DNA from 4 places in the Streptomyces sp. 2P-4 genome. Region 2 is predicted to be linked to each of the others. Evidence: riboswitches for the same ligand, from Rfam matches in the RefSeq annotation. Region 2 holds a riboswitch; each other region holds the start of a gene.
What was found. Region 2 has a riboswitch for cobalamin ahead of metE (5-methyltetrahydropteroyltriglutamate--homocysteine S-methyltransferase). Riboswitches for the same ligand answer to the same signal wherever they lie in the genome.

Region 1: another riboswitch for cobalamin. It lies ahead of MUK52_RS10310 (ribonucleoside-diphosphate reductase subunit alpha); the one in region 2 lies ahead of metE (5-methyltetrahydropteroyltriglutamate--homocysteine S-methyltransferase).
Region 3: another riboswitch for cobalamin. It lies ahead of MUK52_RS07065 (ABC transporter substrate-binding protein); the one in region 2 lies ahead of metE (5-methyltetrahydropteroyltriglutamate--homocysteine S-methyltransferase).
Region 4: another riboswitch for cobalamin. It lies ahead of MUK52_RS09170 (energy-coupling factor ABC transporter permease); the one in region 2 lies ahead of metE (5-methyltetrahydropteroyltriglutamate--homocysteine S-methyltransferase).

The regions. Positions count from the first base shown of each region.
Region 1 is NZ_CP095011.1:2,468,024-2,475,675, forward strand. It holds gene MUK52_RS10285 (extracellular solute-binding protein) at 1-554, opposite strand, end outside; gene MUK52_RS10290 (GntR family transcriptional regulator) at 847-1,611, shown strand; gene MUK52_RS10295 (carbon starvation CstA family protein) at 1,803-3,956, shown strand; gene MUK52_RS10300 (YbdD/YjiX family protein) at 3,953-4,153, shown strand; gene MUK52_RS10305 (Uma2 family endonuclease) at 4,214-4,798, opposite strand; cobalamin riboswitch at 4,975-5,097, shown strand; gene MUK52_RS10310 (ribonucleoside-diphosphate reductase subunit alpha) at 5,245-7,647, shown strand.
Region 2 is NZ_CP095011.1:979,258-986,909, forward strand. It holds gene aceA (isocitrate lyase) at 1-783, opposite strand, end outside; gene MUK52_RS03985 (short-chain fatty acyl-CoA regulator family protein) at 1,164-2,567, shown strand; gene metE (5-methyltetrahydropteroyltriglutamate--homocysteine S-methyltransferase) at 2,765-5,089, opposite strand; cobalamin riboswitch at 5,269-5,469, opposite strand; gene MUK52_RS03995 (alpha/beta hydrolase family protein) at 5,663-6,724, opposite strand; gene MUK52_RS04000 (GNAT family N-acetyltransferase) at 6,810-7,436, shown strand; gene MUK52_RS04005 (PaaX family transcriptional regulator C-terminal domain-containing protein) at 7,433-7,652, shown strand, end outside.
Region 3 is NZ_CP095011.1:1,708,320-1,715,971, forward strand. It holds gene MUK52_RS07055 (DUF397 domain-containing protein) at 80-265, opposite strand; gene MUK52_RS07060 (helix-turn-helix domain-containing protein) at 262-1,134, opposite strand; cobalamin riboswitch at 1,387-1,560, shown strand; gene MUK52_RS07065 (ABC transporter substrate-binding protein) at 1,794-3,029, shown strand; gene MUK52_RS07070 (FecCD family ABC transporter permease) at 3,026-4,150, shown strand; gene MUK52_RS07075 (ABC transporter ATP-binding protein) at 4,156-5,229, shown strand; gene MUK52_RS07080 ((2Fe-2S)-binding protein) at 5,223-5,942, shown strand; gene MUK52_RS07085 (DUF7676 family protein) at 5,939-6,499, shown strand; gene MUK52_RS07090 (potassium channel family protein) at 6,565-7,287, opposite strand; gene MUK52_RS07095 (TrkH family potassium uptake protein) at 7,280-7,652, opposite strand, start outside.
Region 4 is NZ_CP095011.1:2,192,213-2,199,864, reverse strand. It holds gene MUK52_RS09185 (energy-coupling factor ABC transporter ATP-binding protein) at 1-305, opposite strand, end outside; gene cbiQ (cobalt ECF transporter T component CbiQ) at 302-1,051, opposite strand; gene MUK52_RS09175 (energy-coupling factor ABC transporter substrate-binding protein) at 1,055-1,405, opposite strand; gene MUK52_RS09170 (energy-coupling factor ABC transporter permease) at 1,411-2,103, opposite strand; cobalamin riboswitch at 2,133-2,327, opposite strand; gene MUK52_RS09165 (flavodoxin family protein) at 2,624-3,355, shown strand; gene MUK52_RS09160 (AMIN-like domain-containing (lipo)protein) at 3,378-3,899, opposite strand; gene MUK52_RS09155 (L-serine ammonia-lyase) at 4,063-5,445, opposite strand; gene glyA (serine hydroxymethyltransferase) at 5,737-6,993, opposite strand; gene gcvH (glycine cleavage system protein GcvH) at 7,008-7,391, opposite strand; gene gcvT (glycine cleavage system aminomethyltransferase GcvT) at 7,497-7,652, opposite strand, start outside.

The sequences.
Region 1 (7,652 bases), 1.5 Mb from region 2:
TCCGCGGCCTTCAGCTTGTCCAGGCCGGCGATCCACTCGTCGCGGGTCTTCGGCGGGGTGACGCCCGCCTTCTCGAAGGCCTTCTTGTCGTAGACGACGACGCGGTTGGCGGCGTACCACGGGGCCGAGTACAGCTTGCCCTCGTACTCGGCGGACTCCAGCATGCTCTTCGGCCAGGCGTCGGCGCCGAGGCCGCCCTTGTCCTTGGTGAGGTCCGCGAGGCCGCCGGTGACGGCGTAGCCCGCGGTCTGGGTGTTGCCGAGCTCCAGCACGTCCGGCGGGGTGCTCTCGGAGAGGGCGGTCGTCACCTTCTCCTGGATGCCCTTCCACGCCTGGACCTCGACCTTGACCGTGACACCGGGGTGCTTGGCCGAGAACTCCTTGTTGACCTCGTCGATCCAGGCCTTGGGTGCGGAGCCGTCCATCACCCAGACGGTGATCTCCTTGGCGCCGCCCGCGTCGGCCGTGCCCTTGTCGTCGCCACCGTTGCCACACGCGGCGACACCGGCCATCATGCCCGCGACACCGACCGCCGCGATGAGCTTGCGCTTCACGCCACCCTCCTCAGGGATGCTGCCTGCAACTTCCCTTGCCCGCCGCGGTGACATGCACCTATTACTGCCCGTTGGGCCGGGATCTGATCCATATTGGTGTAGACCAGTAACCGGAGCTTGGCCTAGACCTTTAGGGGTGTCAAGGGTCTAATGATCGGGGGCCCGGTCCCGTTACCGGACCGACACCTGGGGGAGGGAGGAGGCCCGCCCTCCCACCCGTGTCACGATGTGACCGCACATATCGGAGGAGCCGGTGACGGCAGTGAAACTGGAGTCGGGAAGGCGGGCGGCGATGGCCACCGAAGGGGCGACCACCGAGCCGGAGGGCGGGGCGGCCACTCGCACCGCGCGCGTGCCCAAGTACTACCGACTCAAGAGGCACTTGCTCGACATGACGGAAACGCTGCCCCCCGGCACGCCCGTCCCCCCGGAGCGCACGCTCGCCGCCGAGTTCGACACCTCCCGGACCACCGTCCGCCAGGCCCTCCAGGAACTCGTCGTCGAGGGCCGGCTGGAGCGCATCCAGGGCAAGGGCACCTTCGTCGCCAAGCCCAAGGTCTCCCAGCCCCTGCAACTCTCCTCCTACACGGAGGACATGCGCGCCCAGGGCCTGGAGCCCACCTCCCAGCTCCTCGACATCGGCTACGTCACCGCCGACGACACCCTCGCCGGCCTGCTGAAGATCACCACGGGCGGGCGCGTGCTGCGCATCGAGCGGCTGCGCCTGGCCAGCGGCGAGCCCATGGCCATCGAGACGACCCACCTGTCCGCCAAGCGCTTCCCCGCCCTGCGCCGGTCGCTGGCCAAGTACAGCTCCCTCTACACCGCCCTCGCCGAGGTGTACGGGGTCCGGCTCGCCGAGGCCGAGGAGACCATCGAGACCTCCCTGGCCACCCCGCGCGAGGCCGGACTGCTCGGCACCGACGTCGGCCTGCCCATGCTGATGCTCTCCCGGCACTCCCTGGACGCCGACGGCGAGCCCGTGGAGTGGGTGCGCTCGGTCTACCGCGGAGATCGTTACAAGTTCGTCGCCCGACTCCGGCGCCCCGCCGTCTGATCCGTAGTTGACTCTCGTTCCGCTGTGCGGACGGGGGCTTACGCACACCGGGCGGCCCCCGTAGATTCCCTGCACTCACGCAGATGATCAACGAGGGGACGAGGATCATGCCGGAACCGGAAGCAACAGGTACACCACGCACCGAGGCGGGTCCGGGCGCGAGCCCGGGCTCGCCTTCCGCATCGGGCCGCATGACCCCGAAGTCGATCGCGGTATGGGTGCTCGTGGCCCTCGCCGGGGCCGCCGGCTGGGCCGTGCTCGCCCTCTCCCGCGGCGAGGAGGTCTCCGCCGCCTGGCTGCTCGCCGCGGCGCTCGGCTCGTACGCGATCGGCTACCGCTTCTACGCGCGGTTCATCGCGCACCGCGTGCTGAAGGTCGACAAGACGCGGGCCACCCCCGCCGAACGCCTCGACAACGGTGTCGACTTCCACCCCACCGACCGCCGGGTGCTCTTCGGCCACCACTTCGCCGCCGTCGCCGGCGCCGGCCCGCTGGTCGGCCCCGTCCTCGCCGCGCAGATGGGATACCTGCCCGGCACCATCTGGATCGTCGCCGGCGTCATCTTCGCGGGCGCCGTCCAGGACATGGTGACGCTGTTCTTCTCCACCCGGCGCGACGGGCGCTCGCTCGGGCAGATGGCCCGGGACGAGATCGGCCCCGTCGGCGGCGCCGCCGCCCTGGTCGCCGTGTTCGCCATCATGATCATCCTGCTGGCGGTGCTCGCGCTCGTCATCGTCAACGCCCTCGCGCACTCCCCCTGGGGCGTCTTCTCCATCGGCATGACCATCCCGATCGCCCTCTTCATGGGCTTCTACCTGCGCGTGCTGCGGCCCGGGCGGGTCACCGAGGTCTCCGTCATCGGCGTCGCCCTGCTGCTGCTCGCGATCGTCGCGGGCGGCTGGGTCGCCGAGTCCTCGCTGGCGTCGACCTTCACCCTGGAGAAGGAGACGCTGATCATCTGGATGGTCGCGTACGGCTTCGTCGCCTCCGTCCTGCCGGTGTGGATGCTGCTCGCGCCCCGCGACTACCTCTCCACCTTCATGAAGATCGGCACGATCGCGATGCTCGCCCTGGGCGTCGTCATCGCCATGCCGACCCTGCGGATGCCGTCCGTCACGGAGTTCGCCTCCCGCGGCGACGGCCCCGTCTTCGCGGGGTCCATGTTCCCGTTCGTCTTCATCACGATCGCCTGCGGCGCCCTGTCCGGCTTCCACGCCCTGGTCTCCTCCGGCACCACCCCGAAGATGATCCAGAAGGAGACCCAGGTCCGGGTCATCGGCTACGGCTCGATGCTGACCGAGTCCTTCGTGGCCGTCATGGCGATGATCTGCGCGACGATCATCGAGCCCGGGCTGTTCTTCGCGGTCAACTCCCCCGCCGGCGTCGTCGGCACCACCGTCCAGAGCGCCTCCCAGGCCGTCGCCGACTTCGGCTTCGCCGTCTCGCCCGAGTACCTCGCCCAGGCCGCGAAGGACGTCGAGGAGAGCAGCCTGCTCTCCCGCACCGGCGGCGCGCCCACGTTCGCACTCGGGATGTCGGAGATCTTCTCGGCTGTCGTCGGCGGCGTCGGCATGAAGGCGTTCTGGTACCACTTCGCCATCATGTTCGAGGCGCTGTTCATCCTGACCACGCTCGATGCCGGCACCCGCGTCGGCCGGTTCATGCTCCAGGACACCCTCGGCAACGTGCACAAGTCCTTCAAGGACGTCAGCTGGAAGCCGGGCGTGTGGCTGGCCAGTGCGCTCGTCGTCGGCGCCTGGGGGTACTTCCTGTGGGTCGGCGTGAAGGACCCGCTGGGCGGCATCAACCAGCTCTTCCCGCTGTTCGGCATCGCGAACCAGCTGCTCGCCGCGGTGGCCCTGGCCGTCTGCACGACGCTGCTGGTGAAGTCCGGCCGGCTCAAGTGGGCGTGGGTGACCGGCGTGCCGCTCGCCTGGGACGTGGCCGTCACCCTCACCGCGAGCTACCAGAAGATCTTCTCGGACGACGTGAAGGTCGGCTTCTTCGCCCAGCGCGAGAAGTACCAGGAGGGCATCGAGGCAGGGCAGGTCCTGAAGCCCGCCAAGAACATGGACGAGATGCACACCATCGTCACCAACGCCACCGTGGACGGGGTGCTGTCGGCGCTGTTCGCGCTGCTGATCCTGATCGTGCTCCTGGACGCGCTGCGGACCTGCGTCAAGGCCGTCCGCGACCCCGCGTCGGCCACGCTCTCGGAGGTCCCGTGGACCGAGTCGAAGATCATCGCACCGGCCGGGCTCATCGCGACGCGCGAGGAGCGGGCCGAACTCGCCGCGGCCGGCCTGGAATCCGGCGGCGGCCGCGTGAAGGAGCCGGTGGCATGAGCGGCGGCGTCCGCGGCGCCCTGGCGAAGGCGCGGTACTACGTACGGGAGTTCTCCGGCGAGGCGGCGTACGACCGGTACGTCGCGCACGCCCGCTCCCACGATCCGGACGCCGAGGTCATGACCCGCCGCGCCTTCGAACGCGCCCGCACCGACGCGCGTGAGGGGGACCCCCGGGGCGGCTTCCGCTGCTGCTGAGGGCTGCCGTGACCGAGGTGCCCGCCGGTCATCCGGCGGGCACCTCCGTTGTGCGTGGCCTCAGCGCACCCAGTCCTTGAGCGGCTCGGTCGAGAAGGAGAAACCGACCGGGTCGGGCAGCTCGACGTCCTTGCCGAAGGGGACGGTGCGCACGGTCTCGTACAACTGCCCGTCGGGCTCGCTGTGGACCCTCACCAGGCAGTTGTCCCGGTCGATCAGGACGAAGACGGGGATGCCCGTCTCTGCGTACGCGCGGGGCTTCTCCTTGCGGTCGCGCCCGTCCGTGTCGGAATCGTACGAAGTGACTTCGACGACCATCAGGACCGGGGCCGGATCGGCCCACTCCCCCTGACCCTCGAAAGCGCCATCCGGCGCCATCGAGGCGTCGGGGCGCGCGCGACCCGACCGGTACTGGTCGACCTTCAGTCCGCGTTCGACGTGCAGCCACTGCTCGGGCCGGTGCTGCATGCAGATGCGGGCGAGCCACACGACGATCCGGTCGTGATCCCCATCCGGCATCGCCTTGACCCCCAACTTCCCGCCGATCAACTCCAGACGCAACCCCTCGATCTCGCGGGCTGCTATCCGGGCGAGGGTCTCGAACTCTTCGGTCAGGATCTGGGGGCGGTCAGCCATCACGGTCATGCCTCGCTCGCTTTCCTCGGCGGTGCTGCTTCCGACGATAGCGCCGGGCGCCCACCCCCGTCCGGCACTCTCGGCGGAGCTGACGCCCCTCACCTACCGACTGGAGCTGTGAGGACACGCTCAGCGAAGGCAGACACAACATCTAGGGGGTCACACAGAGGGCGCCCACCACATGTATGCTCATCCTCGCTGTCGCCGCAGGGGAATCCGGTGGGAATCCGGAACTGTCCCGCAACGGTATGAAGTACACCCATCGGTGTCACCGAAGTCCGACGACCTGCCGACAGTGCGCCCGGCTCGACCGAACCGGGTGCCGACCACGTCCGGGCCTCGCGGTAGGGCCTGCGGACGACGCGCGGTGCCGCCCTTGCCGGGCCCTGCCCGCGCGCGCCCGCTCGCGCCCGCACCGCCGGTGCCCCGGAGCCGAGCGAGGGAGAGCTCCCCCCGTGACCATCGCGCCTTCCGCACCGCGCGCCGAGTCCGACCCGTCCGACCACGGAGCTGAGGCCGGGGGCCCCGGGGCCGCGCTGCTGCGCACCCTCACCGAGCTGACCGCCGACCTTCCCGACACCGACCCCGGCCGTGTCGCCGCCGCCGCGCTCCGCGGCCGCAGCGCCGCCGCCGACGAGGCCGAGCTGCGCGGGCTGGCCACCGAGGCCGCCGCCGGCCTGATCTCGGAGGACCCGGCGTACTCCCGGCTCGCCGCCCGGCTGCTGACGGTCGCCGTCGCCGAGGAGGCCGCGAGCCAGGGCTCGACCTCCTTCTCCGCGTCCGTCGAGGTCGGCCACCGCGAGGGCCTGATCGCCGACCGCACCGCCGAGTTCGTCCGCCTCCACGCGAGCCGCCTCGACGCGCTCGTCGAGCACACCCTCGCCGAGGGCGCCGACGACCGCTTCGGCTTCTTCGGCCTGCGCACCCTGCACAGCCGCTACCTGCTGCGCCACCCGATCACCCGCCAGGTCATCGAGACCCCGCAGCACTTCATGCTGCGCGTCGCCTGCGGCCTCGCCGCCGACGACAGCGCCGCCGCCGTCGAGGAAGTCGCCTCCCTCTACCGGCTGATGAGCCGCCTGGACTACCTGCCGTCCTCGCCCACCCTCTTCAACTCCGGCACCCGGCACCCGCAGATGTCCTCCTGCTACCTGCTGGACTCCCCGCTGGACGAGCTCGACTCGATCTACGACCGCTACCACCAGGTGGCGCGCCTGTCGAAGCACGCCGGCGGCATCGGCCTGTCGTACTCGCGCATCCGCGCCCGCGGCTCCCTGATCCGCGGCACGAACGGCCACTCCAACGGCATCGTCCCGTTCCTGAAGACCCTCGACGCCTCCGTCGCCGCCGTGAACCAGGGCGGCCGCCGCAAGGGCGCCGCCGCCGTCTACCTGGAGACCTGGCACGCGGACATCGAGGAGTTCCTGGAGCTGCGCGACAACACCGGCGAGGACGCCCGCCGCACGCACAACCTGAACCTCGCGCACTGGATCCCCGACGAGTTCATGCGCCGCGTGAACGCCGACGGCGAGTGGTCGCTGTTCTCCCCGTCCGACGTCCCCGAGCTGGTCGACCTGTACGGCGAGGAGTTCGACGCCGCCTACACCAAGGCCGAGCAGGCCGGGCTCGCCAAGAAGACCATGCCCGCCCGCGAGCTGTACGGCCGCATGATGCGCACCCTCGCGCAGACCGGCCAGGGCTGGATGACGTTCAAGGACGCCTCCAACCGGACCGCGAACCAGACCGCGCTCCCCGGCACGGTCGTCCACTCCTCCAACCTGTGCACCGAGATCATCGAGGTCACCAACGACGGCGAGACCGCCGTCTGCAACCTCGGCTCGGTCAACCTCGGCGCGTTCGTGCTCGCCGAGACCGGCGAGATGGACTGGGAGCGCCTGGACGAGACCGTCCGCACGGCCGTGACCTTCCTCGACCGCGTGGTGGACATCAACTTCTACCCGACGGAGCAGGCCGGCCGCTCCAACGCCAAGTGGCGCCCGGTGGGCCTGGGTGCGATGGGCCTGCAGGACGTCTTCTTCAAGCTGCGCCTGCCCTTCGACTCCGCCGAGGCGAAGGCGCTGTCCACGAAGATCGCCGAGCGCATCATGCTCGCGGCGTACGAGGCCTCCGCGGACCTCGCGGAGAAGCACGGCCCCGTCCCGGCGTGGGCGGAGACCCGTACCGCGCAGGGTGTGCTGCACCCCGACCACTACGGCACCGAGCGGGCCTGGCCGGAGCGCTGGGAGGCGCTGCGCACCCGGATCGCCGAGACCGGCATGCGCAACTCGCTGCTGCTGGCCATCGCGCCGACGGCGACGATCGCCTCGATCGCGGGCGTGTACGAGTGCATCGAGCCGCAGGTGTCGAACCTGTTCAAGCGCGAGACGCTGTCGGGTGAGTTCCTCCAGGTCAACGCCTACCTGGTGGAGGACCTGAAGAAGCTCGGCGTGTGGGACGCGCAGACCCGCGAGGCGCTGCGCGACTCGTCCGGCTCGGTTCAGGGCTTCAACTGGATCCCGGCCGACGTCCGCGAGCTGTACCGGACGGCGTGGGAGATCCCGCAGCGCGGCCTGATCGACATGGCGGCGGCCCGGACCCCGTACCTGGACCAGTCGCAGTCGCTGAACCTGTTCATGGAGACGCCGACCATCGGCAAGCTGTCGTCGATGTACGCGTACGCCTGGAAGCAGGGTCTGAAGACGACCTACTACCTGCGGTCGCGTCCGGCGACGAAGATCGCCCGGGCCGCGTCGGGCGCCGCCGTCCCGGCCGCCGCGACCCCGCTGCCGCAGGCCGTGGACGCCGACGCGCTGGCCTGCTCGCTGGAGAACCCCGAGTCCTGCGAAGCCTGCCAGTAACCCGC
Region 2 (7,652 bases):
CACCCGGTAGAAGCCCTCCGCCGTGCGCTCGCCCGTCGCGAACTGCGCGTCGCGCTCGTCGACGTCGCTCGTCAGGAGGTTGGCGGCGAGGGCGTCGGTGCGGGCGATGATCAGGGTCGGGGTGTCCGCGATGTCGGCCGCGAGCCGGGCGGCGTTGAGGGTGCGGATGTGCTGGGAGGTCGGGACGAGGACCTTGCCTCCGAGGTGGCCGCACTTCTTCTCCGAGGCGAGCTGGTCCTCGTAGTGGATGCCCGCCGCACCGGCCGCGATCATCGCCTTGGTCAGCTCGAAGGCGTTCAGGGGGCCGCCGAAGCCGGCCTCGGCGTCGGCGACGATCGGCGCCAGCCAGTCCGTGGTGTCCGTGCCGCCCTCGGCGGTGGCGATCTGGTCGGCGCGCAGCAGCGCGTTGTTGATCCGGCGGACCACCTGCGGAACGGAGTTGACCGGGTAGAGCGACTGGTCGGGGTAGGTGTGGCCGGCCTGGTTGGCGTCGGCGGCGACCTGCCAGCCGGACAGGTAGACGGCCTGGAGGCCGGCGCGGACCTGCTGGACCGCCTGGCCGCCGGTGAGGGCGCCGAGGGCGTGGACGTAGTCCAGCTCGTGCAGTTGGCGCCACAGCCGCTCGGCTCCGCGCCGGGCGAGGGTGTGCTCCTCGCGGACGCTGCCGGAGAGCCGTACGACGTCCTCGGCGGTGTAGGTGCGCTCGATCCCCGCCCAGCGGGCGTCGGTGGCCCACCGCTGCTTGAGCTGCTCGGCCGCTGCCGCCGTGTTCGTGTCTGCCATGACCGTCACCGTCACCGTCTCCGTGATTCGCTTCGTCTGCCAACGGGCCCGTCCACCGGGAAGAGCAAATGGCACTCTGTGCCGCATACCGGGGTCGCAGCCGCCGGACACCGGGGCGGAACTGAGCAATCCTGCAGGTCAGCCGAGCGCGGACTGCCGGGATATCCGACGTCAGGGCCATGAGTCGCGCCCGGAGTGTCCCTCTCGGCTGCCGGGTCCGGCGGCCGCAGGACTGACTCTGGCATCGGCACGCAGTGCCATCAATGAGGGACCTGTGCCAACTTCTGCGAATCTTCTGCCGCCGTTTTGCCAAGGTTGCGAAGGCGGGAATCGGCGGGGCCGTGCGTAACCTGGATCCGGTCGAGGCCGGAGGGGTGCGGGTGGGCAAGACGTATGCGGGTGCGCGGCTGCGGAGGCTGCGCGAGGAGCGCCGGATGAGCCAGGCCGAGCTGGCCCGGGTCCTGGCCATCTCCCCCAGCTACCTGAACCAGATGGAGCACGACTCCCGCCCCCTCACGGTGCCTGTTCTGCTGCGGCTTACCGAGGCCTTCGGCGTCGACCCGGGCTTCTTCTCCGAGCGGGATACCAGCCGCCTCGTCGCCGACCTGCGCGAGGCCCTGGCGAGCGAGGTCGCCGAAGCCCGGGTCTCCCCCTCGGACCTGGCCGAACTGGCCGCCCGGATGCCGGCGGTGGCCGCTGTCCTGCTGGACCTGGGACGGCGCAGCCAACTGCTGGCGGAGCGGCTCGCGGACACCGCGGACGGACGGGACGGCGGCCCGGCGGCGCCGCGCTCACCGCACGAGGAGATCCGCGAGTTCTTCTACCGGCGGCAGAACTACCTGCACGACACCGACGGCGCTGCCGAGGAGCTCGCCCGGGAGATGGGCGTCCGCCCCGGGGAAGTCCTGCGGGCGCTGTCGCAGCGACTCACCGAGCACCACGGGATCCGCCTCGCCACCGACTCGGACCGCCTCCACCACTTCGACGGCCGTACCCGCGTCCTGCACCTGTCCGGCCGGCTCCGGCCCGGCCAGCAGGCGTTCCGGATGGCCACCCAGCTCGCTCTCCTGGAGCACGGGGCCGAGCTGGACCGGCTCGCCGCGGAGGACTTCGACCCGGGCTCCCCCGCCCACGGCCTGGCGCGGATCGGCATCGCCAACTACTTCGCCGCCGCGCTGATCCTCCCGTACCGTGCTTTCCACACGGCCGCCGAGGAGTTCCGTTACGACATCGAGCGGCTCACCGACCATTTCGGGATCGGCTACGAGACCGTCTGCCACCGCCTGAGCACCCTGCAGCGCCCCAGGCTGCGCGGGGTCCCCTTCTCCTTCGTCCGCGTGGACCGGGCCGGGAACATGTCCAAGCGGCAGTCCGCCACCGGATTCCACTTCTCCCGGGCCGGCGGCACCTGCCCACTGTGGAACGTCTACGAGGCCTTCGCCGCGCCCGGCCGCATCCACGTCCAGGTCGCCGCCATGCCCGACGGGCAGCGCTACCTGTGGACCGCCCGCGCCGTCACCCGCCACCGCGGCGGCTGGGGCGAGCCCGGCAAGACCTTCGCGATCGGCCTGGGCTGCGAGATCCGCCACGCGCCCAGGCTCGTCTACTCCGACGGCCTCGACCTCGGCAACGCCTCCGCAGCCACACCCATCGGCATGGGCTGCCGGCTCTGCGAACGGCTGGACTGCCCCCAGCGCGCGGTCCCGCCGCTGGGCCGCCCGCTCGCGGTCGACGAGAACAGCAGCACCTTCATCCCGTACCCGGTCGCCCACGACCGGGGGTGAGCGGCGGCCCCATGCGCATGTTCCGACGGCAGGCGCGCGGCCGGCGGCTCTGGACTTCCTGCTGGAGCGCAAGGGCCGGGAGGCCGTCCTCACCCTCAACCGGCGCTGCGCCCGCCGGCCTCGGAGCCATGTCCGCCCCAGCGCTCGACGGCCCGGTGCCGGACGCGGAAACCGTGTCCGGCACCGGGTGGTACGGATCAGGCGTCGTCGCCGGCGAGAGCGGCTCGAACCTCACGGGCGGCGGCGACCAGGTTCTCCAGGGAGGCACGGGTCTCGGTCCAGCCACGGGTCTTCAGGCCGCAGTCGGGGTTGACCCACAGCCGCTCGGCCGGGATGGCCTCCAGGCCTGTCCGCAGCAGACCGGCCGCCTCCCCGGCGCTGGGGACGCGCGGTGAGTGGATGTCCCACACGCCGGGGCCCGCCGCGCGGGGGTAGCCGTGGGCGGCGAGTTCCCGCGCGACCTGCATGTGGGAGCGGGCGGCTTCCAGGCTGATGACGTCGGCGTCGAGGTCGTCGATGGCCTGGACGATGTCGCCGAACTCCGCGTAGCACATGTGGGTGTGGATCTGGGTGTCCGGCCGGACCCCGCTGGTGGTGAGCCGGAACGCCTCGGTGGCCCAGGCCAGGTAGTCGGCGCGGTCGGCGGCCCGCAGCGGCAGGGTTTCCCGGAGAGCCGGCTCGTCCACCTGGATCACGGCCGTCCCCGCGGCCTCCAGATCGTTCACCTCGTCCCGCAGGGCGAGCGCCACCTGGCGGGCGGTGTCCCCGAGCGGCTGGTCGTCCCGTACGAAGGACCAGGCGAGCATCGTGACCGGCCCGGTGAGCATCCCCTTGACCGGCTTGGACGTCAGGGACTGCGCGTACGAGGTCCAGCGCACCGTCATGGGCTCGGGGCGCGAGATGTCCCCCGCCAGCACCGGAGGCCGGACGTAGCGCGTGCCGTACGACTGCACCCAGCCGTGCTGCGTGGCCAGGTAGCCGGTGAGCTGCTCGGCGAAGTACTGGACCATGTCGTTGCGTTCGGGCTCGCCGTGCACCAGGACGTCGATGCCGGTCTTCTCCTGGAAGGAGACGACCTCCTCGATCTCGCCCTTGATCCGTGCCTCGTAGCCCGCCGTGTCGATCCGTCCGGCCCGCAGGTCGGCGCGGGCCGCGCGCAGCTCGTCGGTCTGCGGGAAGGAGCCGATCGTGGTGGTCGGCAGCAGCGGCAGGCGCAGGTGCGCCCGCTGGGCGGCGGCCCGCTCGGCGTACGGCCGGCCGCGGCGCCCGTCGGCGTGCGTGACGGCCGCGGTGCGGGCCCGTACGGCCGGGTCGTGGGTGAGGGCGGATCCGGCGCGGGAGGCCAGGTCGGCCCGGTTCGCGGCGAGTTCGGCGGTGATCGTGTCCGTGCCCCGGCCGAGCCCGCGGGCCAGAACGGCGATCTCCCGGGTCTTCTGCCGGGCGAACGCGAGCCAGCGGCGGACCTGCGGGTCGAGGTCGCGCTCGGCGTCGGCGTCCAGCGGAACGTGCAGCAGGGAGCAGGAGGCGGCGACGTCCACCCGGTCGGCGAGGCCGAGCAGCGTGCCCAGGGTGGCGAGGGACTTCCGGAAGTCGTTGATCCAGATGTTGCGGCCGTTGACGATGCCCGCGACGAGCCTCTTGCCGGGCAGGCCACCGACCGCCGCGAGGTCGTCCAGGTTGGCCGCTCCCGCTTCCGTGAAGTCGAGCGCCAGGCCCTCGACCGGAGCCGCGGCCAGGACGGGCAGGGCCTCGCCCAGCCTGCCGAAGTACGAGGCGACCAGCAGCTTCGGCCGGTCGGCGGCGGCGCCCAGCTCCCGATAGGCGCGGGCGGCTGCGTTCAGATCGGCCGGGGTGCGGTCCTGGACGAGGGCGGGCTCGTCGAGCTGCACCCACTCGGCGCCGGCGGCGTGCAGGTCGGCGAGCACCTGCGCGTAGACCGGGAGCAGCCGGTCCAGCAGGGTCAGCGGCTCGAAGTCCGCTGACACTCCGGGAGCCGGCTTGGCCAGCAGCAGGTAGGTGATCGGACCGACGAGGACCGGGCGGGCGGTGTACCCGAGCGCGACGGCCTCCCGCAGTTCCGCCACCTGCTTCACGGAGTTCGCGGTGAACACGGTGCCCGGGCCGAGCTCAGGTACCAGGTAGTGGTAGTTCGTGTCGAACCACTTGGTCATCTCCAGCGGCGCCACGTCCTGCGTGCCGCGGGCCATCGCGAAGTATCCGTCCAGGGCGTCGGCTTCCACCGCCCCGCGGTGCCGCTCGGGAGCAGCGCCGACCATGACGCTGGTGTCCAGCACGTGGTCGTAGTGCGAGAAATCACCGGTCGGTACTTCGTGGATACCGTCCTCGGCCAGCTGCTGCCAGTGCGAGCGCCGCAGGCCGGCCGCGGTCTCCCGGAGGGCGTCGGCAGTGACGCGGCCCTTCCAGTAGCCCTCGACGGCCTTCTTCAGTTCGCGGTTCCGACCCTGGCGGGGGTACCCGTACACGGTGGCTCGTGCTGCCGCGGCTGCGGGCTTGGCTGTCACGGAACTCTCCTTCGCGAGATGTGTCCAGGAACATCCCGGCAGCGGGACGCGGACGCGAAGGAACGACGGAACGGGCGGCCGACGCCGCGGACGGAGGCCCGCACGTGCCGCTCGCTGTGTACGCCGACCCGCCCACGAGGTCACCGGGATGTCCGCACACGGAATCGTCCGCGTGCGGGCAACGGGCAGGTCTTCGGACTCGCGGGCACGCCTGCCGGTTCCCCGGCGGGCACCTACTGGCCGTCGCTTCCCAGGACCGTTGTCCGGTCCCAGTGCGTATGACGGCGGTCGTTCCCGCTCACCGCTGCGGGGCAGTCCCGGATTCCCACCGGGTTCCCTCTTGCGACGCATCCCGCCTGGAGGGCGGGGCGAACCAGCTGCACCGGCCACCCTAGGCCGCACGCCCGCTCAGCGGCGACCCGCTTCCACCATCCGGACACGGAAACGAGATGCCCCCGTCGATGCGCGCGCCTTCCTGACGGGCCGGGACCCGCACAGAGCGCGTCGCCGTCGGAGAGGCGCCGCGGCGCGGCTGCACCGGCCGACGGCCCTGCCGCGGTCCGGGCCGGGTGGTCATCGTGTCGGTCCTTCGGTTTCGACGGAGGCCAGGAACTTCCGCTGGTCTTCCAGGAAGCCGTCGGCGAACAGGGCCCTCGGCGCGCACAGCGCGGTCAGGGTGAGGCGGAGTGCGGAGTTCTCGACGTCCTGCCTGACCAGGCCGTGCGTGGCGTCCGGGTAGCGGCCGACGCGCAGCGCGGGCCCCGGCAGCAGCCGCCGGTAGGCGGCCTCGGTGTCGGCGGTGTCCACGTTCATGTCGTGTCCGGCGAGCACCAGCAGGACGGGCACCCCGCGCAGCGCCGGCAGGTCGGCGCTCGCGTCGGCGGTGTGGTTCTTGGAGACGAACCTCCAGCGGGCGGCCGTCATGCCCTGCGGATCGCCGACGGCGCGTACGTACTCCTCGTACGGGGCGCCCCGCCCGAGCAGTTCCAGGCCCGTCTCGCGGCGGCGCAGGGCGGCGGCGACCTCGGCGTCGGAGGCGCCGTCGCGGCGCAGCTCGGCGAGGAGGTGGTAGCGGCCTTGCCGGTGCCAGTTGACGGCGGGTGAGACGGCGATGACAAAGCGGATGCCGGGGTTCTTGGCGGCGATCTTGGGCAGGACCCAGCCGGCCTGGCTGGCGCCCCACAGGCCGATCCGGCGGCTGTCGACGTCCGGCCGCTGCCGGGCCCAGGCGATGGCGTCGACGGCCTCCTGGGCGCGGTCGTCCATGGACTGGTCGAGCCAGTCTCCGGGCGAGCCGCCCACGCCCGGCTTGTTCCAGGACAGCGAGGCGTATCCGGCTCGGGCGAAGGACTCCCAGATCGGCCGGTAGAAGGTGTCGTGGGTGGCGTCGACGGGGCCGTCCCCGTGCACGAAGACCACCAGCGGGAAGGGCCCCTTCCCCTGTTCGGGCAGGGCCAGCACGCCGTCCAGGGTCCGGCCGTCCCGGCGTACCGTCACAGCCTCCTCGCGCAGGTCGTAGGTGTGCTGCCAGACCACCAGCCCGCCCAGGCCCGCCGCGGCGACCGCCAGTGCGGCCAGCGCCGCGAGCACGGCCCGCACCACCCGGCGGCGGCGCGTGCTGCGTCTCGATGCCATCTGCCCCCCAAATATCTATCGCTCTTCAAACGATCGTTCTCATTACGACCGTACTATGATCGTGCGCATACCGCGAGGAGGAATCATGGACTCAGCCGTTGCCATCCGGCGCAGCGTGCCCCAAGGCGCCGGGGAGCAGGTCGCCGAGTTGTACTGGGAGGCCTTCGGCCGCAAGCTCGGCGCCGCCCTGGGCCCGCCCGAACACGGCCGCGCCTTCATCGCCCGCCACCTCCACCACGACCGCGCCGCCGTCGCCCTCACCCCCGACGGCGACCGGGTCGTGGGCGTGGCCGGCTACCAGCTCGGCGGGCGGGGCCTGACCGGCGGCGGCGTGCGCGACGTGCTCTCCGGCTACGGGCTCTTCCGCGGCCTCCCCCGGCTCGCCGTACTGGCCCTGCTCGAACGCAACCCGGAGCCGGGGGAACTGGTCATGGACGGCATCGCCGTCGACCCCGCCCGCCGGGGCACCGGCATCGGCGGCCTGCTGCTGACCGAGATCGCAACCATCGCGGCCGAACACGGCTGCTCCCGGGTCCGCCTGGACGTCATCGACGTCAACCCGCGCGCCCGCGCCCTGTACGAGCGCCACGGCTTCACCGCCGTACACACCGAGCAGACCCCGTACCTCAAGGGCCTCCTGGGATTCGGCGCGGTGACTACCATGCATCGCGCCATACCCGGCACCAGCACCGGCAAGGAGCAGCAGCCATGACCAGCAGGCCTCCGGCAGCTTCCGCAGCGGAGCCCGCCGCACCGGAGATCGGGACCCGGACGCTGGTGTTCGGCCTCGTCCGCGAGGACGGCACCGTCGACGCCGGCGAGCTGTACGCCGTCGCCGAAGCCCTCGGCATGACCGACCAGCAGGTCCGGCTGTGCGTCAAACGCCTCGTCGCCGATGGCCGGTTCACCCAGGAGGGCCGCGGCCGCA
Region 3 (7,652 bases), 730 kb from region 2:
CCAGGGCCCGGCCGCTGCCGCCCCGCAGTCGCCTGCGGCGACAGTCGCCGAACCGTCCGTCCCCGCGCCGTGCCCCGCCTCAGGCCCCCGCCGCGAACGCGACGAAGCGCGCCCAGCCATCCCGGCCGACCGCGAGGGCGGGGCGGGTGGCGTCCTTGGAGTCGCGTACGTGGACGGCCTGCGCGGTGACAGCGACCTCGACGCAGCTGTCACCCTGGCTGCCGCTGTAGCTGGACTTGGACCACGCCAGTTCCGTCGTGCTCATAGTTCTCCTCGGAGTCGCTCCAGCAGACCCCGCGAGTCCTTGGCGTTCAGGGCCTGCGAGCGCAGTGTGTCATAGCGCTGGTGGAGCAGACTCACCTCTTTCGGATCGGAGATCAGGCGGCCGTTCTGCTGCCCTTCGGAGTAGCCGAGCCGCTGCCCCCTAGGCGTTTCCAGGAGTTGAAGCGGCCCGTCCAGGCACGCGTGCAACCCGGCCTGCAACGGCACGACCTGAAGCGTCACGTTCCGCGGGGCGCTCAGCTTCAGGACGTGGTCGTACAGCTCCCGCATCTGCTGCGTGCTCCCGAACCGGCGGCGGAGGACGTGCTCTTCGACGATGAAGCTGAACGGTGTCGTCGGCCGTTCGCACAGCATCCGCTGCCGTTCCATCCGGCTGGCCATGAAGTCCGCCAGCCGGTCGTCCGGCACCACCGGCACGGTTCCCTCGAACACGGCGCGCGCGTAGTCCTCCGACTGCAGAAGACCCGGCACCAGCCGGCACTCGTACGTGCACAGGCTCACCGCCGTCTTCTCCAGCCGCGCCCACTGCCGGAACCAGGCGGCGAGCCCTGCGTCGCCCCGGCTCAGGTGCGGGGCGGCCTTCCTCAACGCGCCCGTGTTTCCCGTGGCTTCCTCGGCGCGGTCGACGAACGACTCGTCCGGCATCCGCCGCCCCAGCTCCACCGATTCCACGGTGTGCCGGGAGAAGCGGACCAGTTCCCCGAACTGCACCCTGCTGAGGCCCGCGTGCTCGCGCAGGGCCTGGACGACGGCTCCGAAGGTCCGCAGACTGTCCGAGGGGCCGGGCTCCCGTTCCGTCTCGCAGGACGCCACCAGGTCGTCGTTGTCGCCCGCCTCGGCGTGCGTCGTCATCCGCGGCCACCTCCAGGTCCGTACGTACAGGTCGTATCCCCGCGATCGACAGCACCCAGGGTGGCGGCCGGCGCGCCGTACCGTCCACCGAATGTGCCCGTACGCTGACGCACCGTACGGGCCCCTGTACTGGATCACGACGGTCCGACCGGTGGGGCGGCCGGAGCTCGATGCCGTGCGCCCCGCCCTGTCCTGAACTGCCGTGCCCTGTGGCTGAACGCACAGGGGCGGGTCTGGCGGGGCGGCGGGCGGTCTGCGATGCTTCCGTCCGTCAAGCGACGGCGGAACGAGGAAGCCGGTGGGATTCCGGCACGGTACCGCCACTGTGTAGGGGGAGCGACTCCGCCCCAGGCCACCGCCCCGTCCGGGGTGGGAAGGCCGGAGAAGCTGTGATCCCGAGTCAGGAGACTCACGCCGTCGCACCTCGATGCAAGGGGCGGATTTCCCCGGGAGAGGCGGTGGCACCCGTGTGCCTGCGTTCGTGCGGAGGCGGCCCCGTGCTGCCCGTGCTCCGGCCTGACCGGCCCGACCGGCCTGACCGGCTTCACCCACAGTCCCGTTTCCCCGGGTTCTGACCCCCTGCGGGTTCCTTCCCCCACGCCGCATCCGCGCACCGCAGTGCCCTCACGCGCGGCCGACGAACGCCACCAGGAGTCACTTTGTCCGTACGATCCGTCATGCCCGGCCGCCGTCGGGCCACCGCGGCGGCCTTCGTCGCCGCCGCCCTCACGCTCACCGCCTGCGGCGGCGACGCCGGCACGACAGCCGGCCCCGAGGCGCGGGCCGAGGGTGAGGGGTGCATCAAGGACTTCGACCCGGCCAAGGACTACTTCCCGGTGAAGTCGACGGTGAAGCACGCCGAGAACTTCACCCTCCGGTACGAGAAGAGCTACCAGGTCCTCACCGTGAAGGAGCCCTTCCCCAAGGGGAAGCCCGAGTCGTACGTGCTGGTCAAGTGCGGTGCTCCCAAGCCGGAGCTGACCGGTGAACTGGCGTCCGCGCAGCAGGTCACCGTGCCCGTCAGGAGCCTGTACTCCGCCTCGACGACCCACCTGCCGCTGCTGACCGAGACCGGCACCCTGGACGTCCTGACCGGAGTGGCGAGCAGCGCGAACATCTCCTCCGCCCAGGTGATCGAGCGGGTGAAGGCGGGCAGGGTCACCGAGTACGCCAAGGACCGCACGCTCAACGCCGAAACCGTCATCGGGGCGAAGCCGGACGTGCTCATGACCCAGGGCACCGACGACCCGCAGTACCCGAAGCTCCGCCAGGCAGGCATCGCCGTGGTCGCCAACGCCGAGTGGCTGGAGGCCAGTCCGCTCGGCCGGGCCGAGTGGGTCAAGGCGATGGCCGCGCTCACGGGCGCCGAGAAGCGGGCGGGCGAGGTGTTCGACACCATCGAGGGCGACTACCGGAAGGTCGCGGAGAAGGGCGCCCAGGCGGCCAAGGCGGGCAAGCCCGTCGAGGTGCTGCCCGGCACGATGTACCAGGGCACGTGGTCCATGCCCGCCGGAGGCAGCTACGCCGCCCGGCTGATCAAGGACGCGGGCGGCACCTACCCGTGGGCCGGCGAGGCAGGCACCGGCGGCATGCAGCTGAACTTCGAGGCCGTGTACGCCAAGGCCGGCCAGGCCCCGGTCTGGATCGCCGACCAGAAGTGGAAGTCCACCGCCGACGCGGTCAAGGCCGACAGCCGGTACGGGCAGCTGAAGGCGGTGTCCGACGGCGCCGTGTGGACGAACACGAAGGCGCTCGGCCCCGGCGGCGGCAACGACTACTTCGAGCGGGGCGTGCTGCGCCCGGACCTGGTCCTCGCCGACCTGTTCGCGCTGATGCACCCGGACCAGGCCGAGGGCCACTCCTTCACCTTCTACCAGCCGGTGCCGAAGGCGTGACGACACATCAGACGACCGTGCCGGCACCCGCGCCGGCAGCGGCCCCGGACGCGGACACTCCGCCCGCGGGGCCGCGGCCGGTGCGGCGGCGCCTCGCCGTCGTCCTCGCACTCGCGGCCGGCACCGCCGTGCTGTTCGTCCTCGCCATCGCCACCGGCTCCCATCCCGTGCCGGTCGCCGAGGTGGTGCGGGTGCTGTTCGGCGGCACCCCCGAGGACCCGCGGTGGACCGTGATCGTCGAGCAGGTCCGGCTGCCGCGGGCGCTGACCGCCTGCGCCGTCGGCGCCGCCCTCGCGGTGGCCGGCGTACAGATGCAGACCCTGTTCCGCAACGCGCTGGCGGACCCGTTCTCCCTCGGGGTGAGCTCGGGCGCGAGCATGGGCGTCGCCACCGTGGTGGTCGGCACCGGCGGGGTCGCCGGCAGCTTCACCGGAGACCTGGCCGGCCTCGGGCGCGTGGGCGTCGTCATCGCCGCCTCGCTCGGTGCCGCCGCCGTCCTGGCCCTCGTCCTGCTGCTCTCCAGGTGGGTGCGGTCGGCCGTCACCCTGCTCGTCGTCGGCGTCATGATCGGCTCGGCGGCCACCGCCGTGGTCGGCGTGATGCTCGTCTACGCCCGACCGGAGCGCGCCCAGCAGTTCGTCATGTGGGGCCTGGGCAGCTTCGGCGCCACGACCTGGCCCGACCTCCACGTCATGCTGCCCGTCATCGGCGCCGGCCTGCTCACCGCGCTGCTGACTGCCAAACGCCTCAACGCCCTGCTGCTGGGCGAGGACTACGCCCGCACCATGGGCCTGAACGTGCGGCGCAGCCGCGATCTGGCGCTGTTCGGCACAGCACTCCTGGCGGGTGCGGCCACCGCGTTCTGCGGGCCGGTCGCCTTCCTCGGCCTGGCCGTCCCGCACCTGACGCGGGTGGCACTGGGGACGTCGGACCACCGGGCGCTCGTCCCGGCGTCGATGCTCGCCGGGGCGTTCCTGGCACTGGCGTGCGCGCTGCTCAGCCAGCCGCCCGGCACGGATGCCGTGCTGCCGCTGAACGCCGTCACCTCGCTGTTCGGCGCACCCGTCGTCATCGCGTTCCTGATCCGCAGCCGCCGCGGCGTACAAGGAGTGGCCTCGTGACCGACATGACCGACACCATGACCGAGCCCCTCACCGACACCGCCGACGGGCCGGGCCGCCCCGGCGGCCTGGTCACGCAGGGGCTCGCCGTCGGCTACCGCGCCCGGTCGCCACGGCGCGGGCGCGGGGCGGAGCGGGCGGTGCTCACGGGGCTCGACCTCGAAGCACGGGCCGGCGAACTGACCGTCCTCCTCGGCCCCAACGGCGCGGGCAAGTCCACTCTGCTGCGCACCCTGTGCGGGCTCCTGCCGCCGCTCGGCGGACGGATCCGCATCGGCGGCGCCGACCTCGCGCAGACGCCGCCGACCGCGCTCGCCCGGCGGCTGGCGGTCGTCCTGACCGACCGGGTCGATCCGGGACTGCTGTCCGCGCGGGAACTGGCCGGGCTCGGCCGCCACCCGCACACCGGGTTCACCGGCCGCCTCACCGCGGCCGACCACGCCGCCGTCGAGTGGTCGCTGCGGGCGGTGGGCGCGGAGCATCTGGCGGACCGGCCGGCCGCCGAGCTCTCCGACGGCGAACGCCAGCGCGTCCTGACCGCGCGCGCCCTCGCCCAGGAGCCCGAGGTCGTCCTCCTGGACGAGCCGACGGCCTTCCTGGACGTCCCCTCGCGGGTGGCGCTCACCGTGCTGCTGCGCGACCTGGCCCGCGACAGGGGCCTGACCGTGGTGGTCAGTACGCACGATCTGGAGCTGGCCCTGCGGGTGGCCGACGCGGTCTGGCTCGTCGACCGCGCATCCCGCGTCCACGCCGGGGCACCCGAGGACCTGGTCCGCAGCGGCGCCGTGGCGGGGGCGTTCGACGCCGACCACCTCGCCTTCGACCCGGCATCCGGCACCTTCGGCCTGCGCCGCACCGCACGCGCCGCCGTCGCAGTGGACGCGCCCGCCGATGTGCTCCCGCTCCTCGAACGCGCGCTCGCCCGGGAGGGACTGGCCGTCGCCGGCCGGGGCGGCCCGCCCGCCGAGGGGAAGGTGGGCTGGGACGGCGCGGACCGCCTCACCCTCACCGGGCCGGACGGGCGGAGCATCCCCGTCCGGGGCTTCCACGAGCTCACGCGGACGGTGCGGACATGGTGACGCCGGCCCTCACCCCCGACGCCCTGGCCCGGGTCTCCGCGATCGGCCCCTACTTCGCGGTCGCCACCGGCCCCTGCCCCGAGGCGGGCGGCTTCCGGCCCCTGGCCGACCTGTACGCGGACCCGGGCGCGCTGGAGGAGTGCGTACGCACCGTCGCCGGGCGGCTGGGCACCGACCAGCCCAGGGTGGCCGCGTCCACCCTGCACCTGGGCACCGCCTCCCGGCTGTGGTCGATCGCCCTGGGCTGCGCCGCGCTCACCGGCCGCGTCCCCGACCTGGCGCCCGACCGGCTGTGGTGGCGCCTGCCCGCCTCCGGCCCCCTCGACCTGTGGCTCCCCGACCCGGCGGAGGTGGACGAGGAGCCGCTCCCGGCCCTGCTCGGCACCGTGACCGTCCGGAACCTGGCCCCTTGGGCCGACGCCGTACGCCGCGTGTCGGGCGTGAGCCCGCACACCCTGCGCGGCAACGCCGCCTCCGCGCTGGTCGGAGCCCACCGCGTCCTGCTGGCCAGGGCGCCTGCCCCCGTCCTGCCCGTCATCCCCCTCGTCCGCGCGCTGCTGGACCGGCCGCCCCTGGCGGGTACCGGCACGTACCGCACCCGTCCCCCGGCACCGCTTGCCTTCCGGCGCCGCAGCTGCTGCCTGTACTACCGCGTACCGGGCGCGGGCACCTGCGGCGACTGCGTCCTCAACCCCAAGGAGAAGACCTCATGACCACCACCGAGCCGACCGTCGTCGAGACCCCCGGCGGCGGCACCCAGCACGTCTGGCCCCTCCCGGTCGACGAGGCCACCCTCCTCGACCTCGTCACCGCCGTCTTCACCGACCACTGGCAGCACATCCACTTCGGGCCCATCATCGAAGGCGCCGCCTGGGAGGTCGGCGCCCCGAACGCCCCCACCGCCATCACCGTGAACGACGGCTACGCCACCGTCGACTTCGGCGCCTGGCACTTCCACCTGTGCATCGGCGAGCACACCGCCTCCGGCCCCGAACTCGGCCGCATCCGCCGCTGCTCCCGCGCCGAGTTCTACCGCAGCATCGGCTCCGACGGCTCCCCCGTCAGCTGGGGAATCCGCCTGTTCAACGGCCGCGACGAGCAGATGATGACCGTCCTGCTGCCCAACCCGTTCCTCACCGACCGCCAGGACATCCTCGACACCCCCGACTTCGACCGGCTGGGGGCGTGGGACACGCTGCGGGCCCGCTTCCTCTCCCTGCCCGCCGACCCGCTGGACCGCACGGGCAAGGGCTTCAGGCACAGCGGCTGACCACGGCCCGGCCCCCGGCGGCCCCGTGCCGGGCCGCCGGCCGGGGCACGGGCCTCCGCCGGGGCTCAGCCGAGTTCGGCGAAGGCCTCCACGTGGCGGGTCCTGCCGGTGACGATGATGACGTCGCCCTTCGCCACGACGGTCTCGGCGGTGGCGTGGGTGAAGTCGTGTCCGGGGCGTTTGATGCCCACGACGGTGATGCCGTACTTGGTGCGGACGGCGCTCTGACCGAGCGGGACACCGGTGATCGTGTCCGGAGTGATGGTCTTGACCAGGGCGTAGTCGTCGTCGAACTCGATGAAGTCGAGCATGCGGCCGGTGACGAGGTGGGCGACGCGCTCACCCATCTCGTGCTCGGGGAGGACGACGTGGTGGACGCCGAGGCGTTCGAGGATCTGTCCGTGCTGGCGGCTGATGGCCTTGGCCCAGATGTTGGGGACGCCCTCCTCCAGGAGGTTGGAGGCGACGAGGATGCTGGCCTCGATGTCGGTGCCGATGCCGACGACCACGCTGGGGAAGTCCCCGACGCCGAGCTGGCGGAGGACCTCCGGATCGGTGCAGTCGGCGACGGCGGTGTGGGTGAAGATGTCGCTGTGCTTCTGCACGAGGGCGGCGTCGGTGTCGATGCCCAGCACGTCCCAGCCGCGCCGGGTCAGTTCGTTGGCCAGGGAGCTGCCGAACCTGCCCAGGCCGATGACGGCCACGCGCTGGTCGCCCGCGGCGAGGATGTCGGAGTCCAGCAGCCGCTTGCGGCGGCGACGGCGCAGGGAGTGCAGGTAGTTACCCAATGACGGGTCGCTCCTCGGGTAGCTGGTAGCGGCGGGTCCGCTCGCGCAGGGCGAGCGCGGAGACGAGGGTGATGGGTCCGAGTCGGCCGACGAACATGAGGAGGATGAGGATCAGCCGGCCGGAGTCGGGGATGTCGGCGGTGATGCCGGTGGACAGGCCGACGGTGGCGAAGGCGGAGACGGCCTCGAAGAGGACGTCTTCGAAGGGGGCTTTGGTGACGGTGAGCAGGGCGAGGGTTGATGCGATGACGAATCCCACGGCGAGCAGTGCCACGGTCAGGGCCTGGCGCAGCACGTGCGGTGCGAGGCGCCGTCCCATCACGGTGGAGTTGGGCTCGCCGCGCACCTCGGCGAGCATGGCGGCG
Region 4 (7,652 bases), 1.2 Mb from region 2:
TCCTGTTCGACGGAGGCCGCGAACAGCTGGTCGTCCGGGTCCTGGACGACCAGCTGGACCGCCTTGCGCAGGCGGGTCAGGCCCGCCCGGTCGTACGCCACCGGCGTCCCGTCCAGCAGGAGTTCCCCGGAGGCCGGCCGCAGCCCGCCGCTCAGCAGCCGCATCAGCGTGGTCTTGCCGCTGCCGTTGCGGCCCAGCAGGACCAGCGCCCGGCCCTCGGCGATGGAGAAGTCCACGCCGTCCAGCACCGCCGGGCCGTCCTCGTAGGCGTAGCCCGCTCCGGCCAGTTCCACCAACGGGTTCACGAGTACAGCCCCTCCAGGGTGTAGGTCAGCGCGACCAGGCCCGCGATGAGGGCCGCCGAGGCCGCGAGGAAGCGCCGGGACAGGGCGGCCTCGGGAACGAGCACGCGCAGCGCCCCGTCGTACCCGCGCCCGGCGAGGCCGGACTGGAGCCGCGCCGCCCGGTCGAAGGCCCGGACGAACGAGGTCGCTGCGAGCCCGGCCAGCGACCGCCACACCGCGGCCCGGTCCGCGTGCCCCAGCCGGGCCGCCTGGGCCCGCCGGACCTGCGCCAGCGAGTCCAGCAGCAGGAACCCGATGCGGTACATCACGAGCGCCACGTCCACCACGGGCGCCGGCACCCCGGCCCGGACCAGCCGGGGCAGCACGTCCGAGACGGGGGTGGTGAACGCGAACAGCAGGACGCCCAGGGACGCGGCGGACGTGCGCAGCAGCAGTTCGCCCGCGTGCCGCGGCCCGTCCGGTGCGAGCGACACGGGCCCGGCCGCGCCGCCGACCGCGAAGAGCAGCGGCAGCGCACCGGTGAAGCAGAAGCCCAGCGGGATCCGGAAGGCCCGCCACAGCTGCCGCCCGGCGACGCCCGCCGGCCCGAGCAGGACGGCGAGGGTCGCCGCGGCGACCAGGGGCCCGCCGGGCCAGGGCGGAAGGCACACGGCCGTGACCGTCAGCCCGAGCCCCAGCAGGGCCTTCTCCAGGGGGTGCCGGCCGCGCCAGCGGCTGCCGTGCGCAGCCACGTCGATCGGCAGCACCGGCTAGCCCTCCGCGCGCGTGTCGCCCGGGGTGCCCGATGCGATGGCCGCCGCGGCCGCGGCGCCCTGGCGGCGGCCCCTGCGCACCCCGAAGTAGTAGGCGAGGACGCCCGCGCCGAGGGCCGCCTGGAGGGCGAACAGGGCCGACTCGACCTCGCCGGACGGCGGCTCGTACAGCGGGGTGAACCACGGCTCGTAGTCGGGCCTGAGCTCGGTGATCGCCGCTTCGGCCTGGGCGTCGGCGCCGGCGAACGGCTCCTCCCTGCCCTCGCCGAGGCCCAGCGCGAGGGGGAGCACCGCGAGGGCGGCGACCACGAGCAGCAGCAGGGTGTTGATCTTCGCGTTCCGGCTCATGCCCATCACGCCGCCGCCTTCCGGTCGGAGCGGCCGGCGAGCTTGGCGACGCCCAGCCGGACCAGGTCGGACTTGCTGGACTGCATCAGCAGCCGCATCACCAGGACCGTCAGCAGGCCTTCGCTGACCGCCAGCGGGATCTGGGTGACGGCGAAGATGCCGCCGAACTTCGCGAGGGCGCCGGCGACGCCGCTGCCCGGGTCGGGGAAGGCGAGCGCCAGCTGCACGGAGGTGACGCAGTAGGTGACCAGGTCCGCGGTGAAGGCGCCGAAGAACACGGACACCATCAGCGGGGCGCCGGACCGCCGCAGCAGCAGGTAGACCCCGAAGCCCGCCCACGGGCCGGCGATCGCCATGGAGAAGACGTTGGCGCCGAGGGTGGTCAGGCCGCCGTGCGCGAGCAGCAGCGCCTGGAAGAGCAGGGTGATCGTGCCGAGCACCGCCATGATCGGCGGCCGGAACAGGATCGCCCCGAGCCCGGTCCCCGTCGGGTGCGAGCAACTGCCCGTCACAGAGGGGATCTTCAGGGCGGAAAGGACGAAGGTGAAGGCTCCGGACGCGCCCAGGAGCAGGGTGCTCTCCGGGTTCTCCTTCACCTCGCGGGTGAGTGCGCGGACGCCGTGGACGACGAAGGGAGCGGACGCGGCGCCCCAGGCGGCCGCGTGCAGCGGGGGCAGAAACCCCTCGGCTATGTGCATGTGTGGGGAGACCTCTCCAGCACCTCGTGGATGGACAGCACGCCCCGGCCGGTCTCCTGGCTCACGGGTCATGCCGCCCTGGCTCCGCCTTCCCGGGCGGTGCGGATCACCCCGCGCCGCCCAGTGGCTTCCCGCAGGAGTGGAGCCGGACTTCCCGTTCACAGTGGCGAGGGCCGCACCGGTCTTCCACCGGTTTCCCGAACACCAAGGCCCGCTGACCCTAATGGCCCGCACGGACCCGGAACAAGCCGGTGTGGGCGAGCGCACGCCCGAGCCGGATTCCGCTTCCGGGCCGTCCGGCGGCGTACGCGCTCTCCGGGAGCAGCCGGAGCCGCCGTTCCGCCGCGTGTTTCCGCCCTTGCGGCGCCCGTTCGGTCCCCCGGAGAGCCCCCGGCGCACGGCCCGGCGTGATTCCGCCGCCGTGCTCCCACCGGCGTGCGCCGGAGCCGCGGAACGGGCCCGCCCCCCGGACGGGTGCCGTCCGCTGGCGGGGCCGGCGGGGGCCGCGCAGGGTGGAGCCGTGGCCGCCGAACCCGACACCGCGAACCCGTACGACTACTCCGACCTCACCGCCCTCTTCGTCAACTGCACGCTCAAGCGCTCGCCGGAGACCAGCAACACCGAGGGCCTCATCGACCGCAGCCGCGCCGTCATGGAGTCGGCCGGCGCCCGCACCTCGGTCGTCCGCGCCGTCGACCACGACATCGCCACCGGCGTCTGGCCGGACATGACCGAGCACGGCTGGGAGACGGACCAGTGGCCCGTCCTGTACAGCCGGGTCATGGACGCGGACATCCTGGTCCTGTGCGGGCCGATCTGGCTCGGCGACAACAGCTCCGTCATGAAGCAGGTGATCGAGCGCCTCTACGCCTGCTCCTCCCTGCTGAACGAGCACGGCCAGTACGCCTACTACGGCCGGGTCGGCGGGGCGCTCGTCACCGGCAACGAGGACGGCGTCAAGCACTGCGCGATGAACATCCTGTACAGCCTCCAGCACCTCGGCTACGCGATCCCGCCGCAGGCCGACGCCGGCTGGATCGGCGAGGCCGGGCCCGGCCCCTCCTACCTGGACCCGGGATCGGGCGGCCCCGAGAACGACTTCACCAACCGCAACACCGCCTTCATGTCGTGGAACCTCATGCACCTCGCGGCGCTGCTCAAGCGCTCCGGCGGCATCCCGGCCCACGGCAACCAGCGCTCGCTGTGGGACGCCGGCTGCCGCTTCGACTTCCCCAACCCGGAACACCGCTGACGGGCGGCCCGGCCGGTGCCGGTCAGCCGCAGCACACGTTCCGGTGCGCGATGTCGACCACGAACCGGTCGGGCGAGCGGAGCGTGAACGCCTTGTACGAGGGCCTGCTGTCGAAGGCGGCGCCGAAGGTGACGTACCCCTCGAAGTCGCCGGTCATGGCGAGGCCCTTGAGCGCGGGCAGGTTCGTCCGGACCAGCTTGGGCCCGCGGTAGGTGCCCTCGCCGGAGCGCAGGTGCGCCGCGGCGGGGTGCAGCCGGATCTGGAGGAAGTGCTTCCCGGCCAGCGGGACGGGCGCCCCGGAGCCGTCCTGGTGGAGCGCGGGGACGCGGGTGACGTCCGCGTCGGGCACGTACCCCTTCAGGTCGATGACGATCCGGTCGTACGCGCAGTGCCCGGCCCAGCGGGCGCCCACGACGAGCGGGGTGGCCGGGGCCCGGCCGGAGGGGGCCGCGGCCGTGGAGGCCGGTGCGGCGAGGGCGAGGGCGGCGGTGAGCAGGACTCCGGTGGCCAGGGCCGCGGTCCGCCGGCGGCGCAGGTGGTTCATGGCGTCCCCCTGTTCTTTCGAGAGACGGGGACAGGTTGTCGCTCCTGAAGACACGCCGTGCATGCCCATGGTTGCAGCAAAACGCAAAAAAATCGGGCAGAAGGGGTGAACCTGGTGGGGTCCGCCCCTTCTGCCCGCGTCCGCCCGGCTCAGCCGGCCGGTGTCAGCACTCGATGACGTTGACGGCGAGGCCGCCGCGCGCCGTCTCCTTGTACTTGATCTTCATGTCGGCGCCTGTCTCCTTCATGGTCTTGATGACCTTGTCGAGGGAGACCTTGTGGGAGCCGTCGCCGCGCATCGCCATCTTCGCCGCCGTGACGGCCTTCACCGCCGCCATGCCGTTGCGCTCGATGCACGGGATCTGCACCAGGCCGCCGACCGGGTCGCAGGTCAGGCCCAGGTTGTGCTCCATGCCGATCTCGGCCGCGTTCTCCACCTGCTCCGGGGTGCCGCCCAGGACCTCCGCGAGCGCGCCGGCCGCCATGGAGCAGGCCGACCCGACCTCGCCCTGGCAGCCGACCTCGGCGCCCGAGATCGAGGCGTTCTCCTTGAACAGCATGCCGATCGCGCCCGCGGCGAGGAGGAAGCGGACCACGCCGTCCTCGTCCGCGCCGGGCACGAAGTTCACGTAGTAGTGCAGGACGGCCGGCAGGACGCCCGCCGCGCCGTTCGTCGGGGCCGTCACGACGCGGCCGCCCGCCGCGTTCTCCTCGTTGACCGCCATCGCGTAGATCGTCGTCCACTCGCTGCGGTGCATCATCGGGTCGCCCTCGGTGCGCAGCTGCCGCGCCGTGGCCGCGGCCCGGCGCTTGACGCGCAGGCCGCCGGGGAGGATGCCCTCGCGGGACATGCCGCGCGACACACAGGCCTGCATGACCCGCCAGATCTCCAGGAGGCCCTCGCGGATCTCCTCCTCCGTGCGCCAGGCCTTCTCGTTCTCCAGCATCAGGGAGGAGATCGACAGGCCGGTCTCCTTGGCGAGGCGCAGCATCTCGTCGCCCGAGCGGAAGGGGTACTTCAGCACGGTGTCGTCGAGCTTGATCCGGTCCTCGCCGACCGCGTCCTCGTCGACCACGAAGCCGCCGCCGACCGAGTAGTACGTCTTCTCCAGCAGCGGCGTGCCGGCGGCGTCGTACGCGAAGAGGGTCATGCCGTTCGCGTGGTACGGCAGGGAGCGGCGGCGGTGCAGGACGAGCTGGTTCGGCTCGTCGAAGGCGATCTCGTGCGCGCTCCCTATCTCCGTGCCCAGCAGGCGCAGCCGGCCCGTGCTGCGGATGCGCTCCACCTCGTCGTCGGCGGTCTCGACGTCCACGGTCCGCGGGGAGTGGCCCTCCAGGCCCAGCAGCACCGCCTTGGGCGTGCCGTGGCCGTGGCCGGTCGCGCCGAGCGAGCCGTACAGCTCCGCGCGGACGGACGCGGTCTGGGCGAGCAGGCCGTCCTTCTTCAGCCGGTTGACGAACATGCGGGCGGCGCGCATCGGGCCGACGGTGTGCGAGCTGGACGGACCGATGCCGATCGAGAAGAGATCGAAGACGGAAATGGCCACGGTGGCGGACTCCAGGGTCACCCCCGCGGTGGCGGGGAGCGAACCGCCGCGTCGCTCTCGCAGCGGGGGCGAGGCGGCCGGCGGAGGGGGCGGACTTTGCAGGGATTGCGGGCAAAGATCGCCTCGTGGGCGCCCTTGCCCGGTTAATCAGCGTACGTCAGGTCGTGAGGGGGCCGGTGACGCCGGCCTGTACGGCGGCTTGCGGGCCGGTGGCGCGCCGCGCCGCCGGCCCCGGCCATGGGAAAGGCCCGGCCCTGTGGGACACAAGGCCGGGCCTTTGGAGCCGCGGCCTTACAGCGACGGGTACAGCGGGTGCTTCGCGGCGAGCGCCGAGACGCGCGCCTTGAGGGCCTCGCCGTCGTAGGACGGCTTCAGGGCCTCGGCGATGACGTCGGCGACCTCGGTGAAGTCCTCGGCGCCGAAACCGCGGGTGGCCAGGGCCGGCGTGCCGATCCGCAGGCCCGAGGTGACCATCGGGGGCCGCGGGTCGTTCGGGATGGCGTTGCGGTTGACGGTGATGCCGATCTCGTGGAGGCGGTCCTCGGCCTGCTGGCCGTCCAGCTCCGAGTTGCGCAGGTCCACCAGGACCAGGTGCACGTCGGTGCCGCCGGAGAGGACGTCCACGCCGACGGCCTTGACGTCGTCCTGCACCAGGCGCTCGGCGATGATCTTCGCGCCGGCCAGGGTGCGCTCCTGGCGCTCCTTGAACTCGGGCGAGGCCGCCACCTTGAAGGAGACCGCCTTGGCGGCGATCACGTGCTCCAGCGGGCCGCCCTGCTGGCCGGGGAAGACCGCGGAGTTGATCTTCTTGGCCAGTTCCTGCGTCGACAGGATGACACCGCCGCGCGGACCGCCGAGGGTCTTGTGCGTGGTGGTGGTGACGACGTGGGCGTGCGGCACCGGGTTCGGGTGCAGGCCCGCGGCGACCAGGCCGGCGAAGTGCGCCATGTCGACCATCAGGTACGCGCCGACCTCGTCCGCGATGCGGCGGAAGGCGGCGAAGTCCAGCTGGCGCGGGTACGCGGACCAGCCGGCGACGATCAGCTGCGGCTTGGACTCCTTGGCGAGGCGCTCGACCTCGGCCATGTCGACCTGGCCGTCCTCGCCGACGTGGTACGGGACCACGTTGTAGAGCTTGCCGGAGAAGTTGATCTTCATGCCGTGGGTCAGGTGACCGCCGTGGGCCAGGTTCAGGCCCATGATCGTGTCGCCCGGCTTCAGCAGCGCGAACATCGCGGCGGCGTTGGCCTGCGCACCGGAGTGCGGCTGGACGTTCGCGGCCTCGGCGCCGAAGAGCGCCTTGATCCGGTCGATGGCGATCTGCTCGACGACGTCGACGTGCTCGCAGCCGCCGTAGTAGCGGCGGCCCGGGTAGCCCTCGGCGTACTTGTTGGTCAGGACCGAGCCCTGGGCCTCCATGACGGCGACCGGAGCGAAGTTCTCCGACGCGATCATCTCCAGGGTGGACTGCTGGCGTGCGAGCTCGGCGTCGACGGCGGCGGCGACGTCGGGGTCGAGCTCGTGGAGCGGGGTGTTCAGAACGGACATCTTCGGTCCCTGGTTCAGTTGCCGGAAAGGGTGAGCTGCTCGTACTCGGCGGCGGAGAGCAGGTCCTCCGGCTCCTCCGACACGCGCACCTTGAAGAGCCACCCGCCCTCGAAGGGGGCGCTGTTGACGAGCGACGGGTCGTCCACGACGTCCTGGTTGGCCTCGACGACCTCGCCCGTGACGGGGGAGTACAGGTCGCTGACCGACTTGGTCGACTCCAGCTCGCCGCAGGTCTCGCCCGCGGTCACGGTGTCGCCGACGGCGGGGAGCTGGGCGTAGACGACGTCACCGAGCGCGTTGGCCGCGAACGCGGTGATGCCGACCGTCGCGACGCCGTCCTCGGCGGCCGACAGCCACTCGTGCTCCTTGCTGTAACGCAGCTGCTGGGGGTTGCTCATGGCCTGATTCTCCTGGATGCGGGGGAGTGCGGACGAACGGTTGTCTTGCCTGTCGAGACTCGGCCCGGCAGGCGGGAGCGTGCGGGCGTGCCGACGCGTCGGGGTCTACTTCTGCCGCTTGTAGAAGGGCAGGGCGACGACCTCGTACGGCTCATGGGTACCGCGGATGTCCACGCCGACGCCGGAGGCGCCCGGCTCGGCGTGTGCCGCGTCGACGTACGCCATGGCGATCGGCTTGCCGAGAGTCGGGGACGGGGCGCC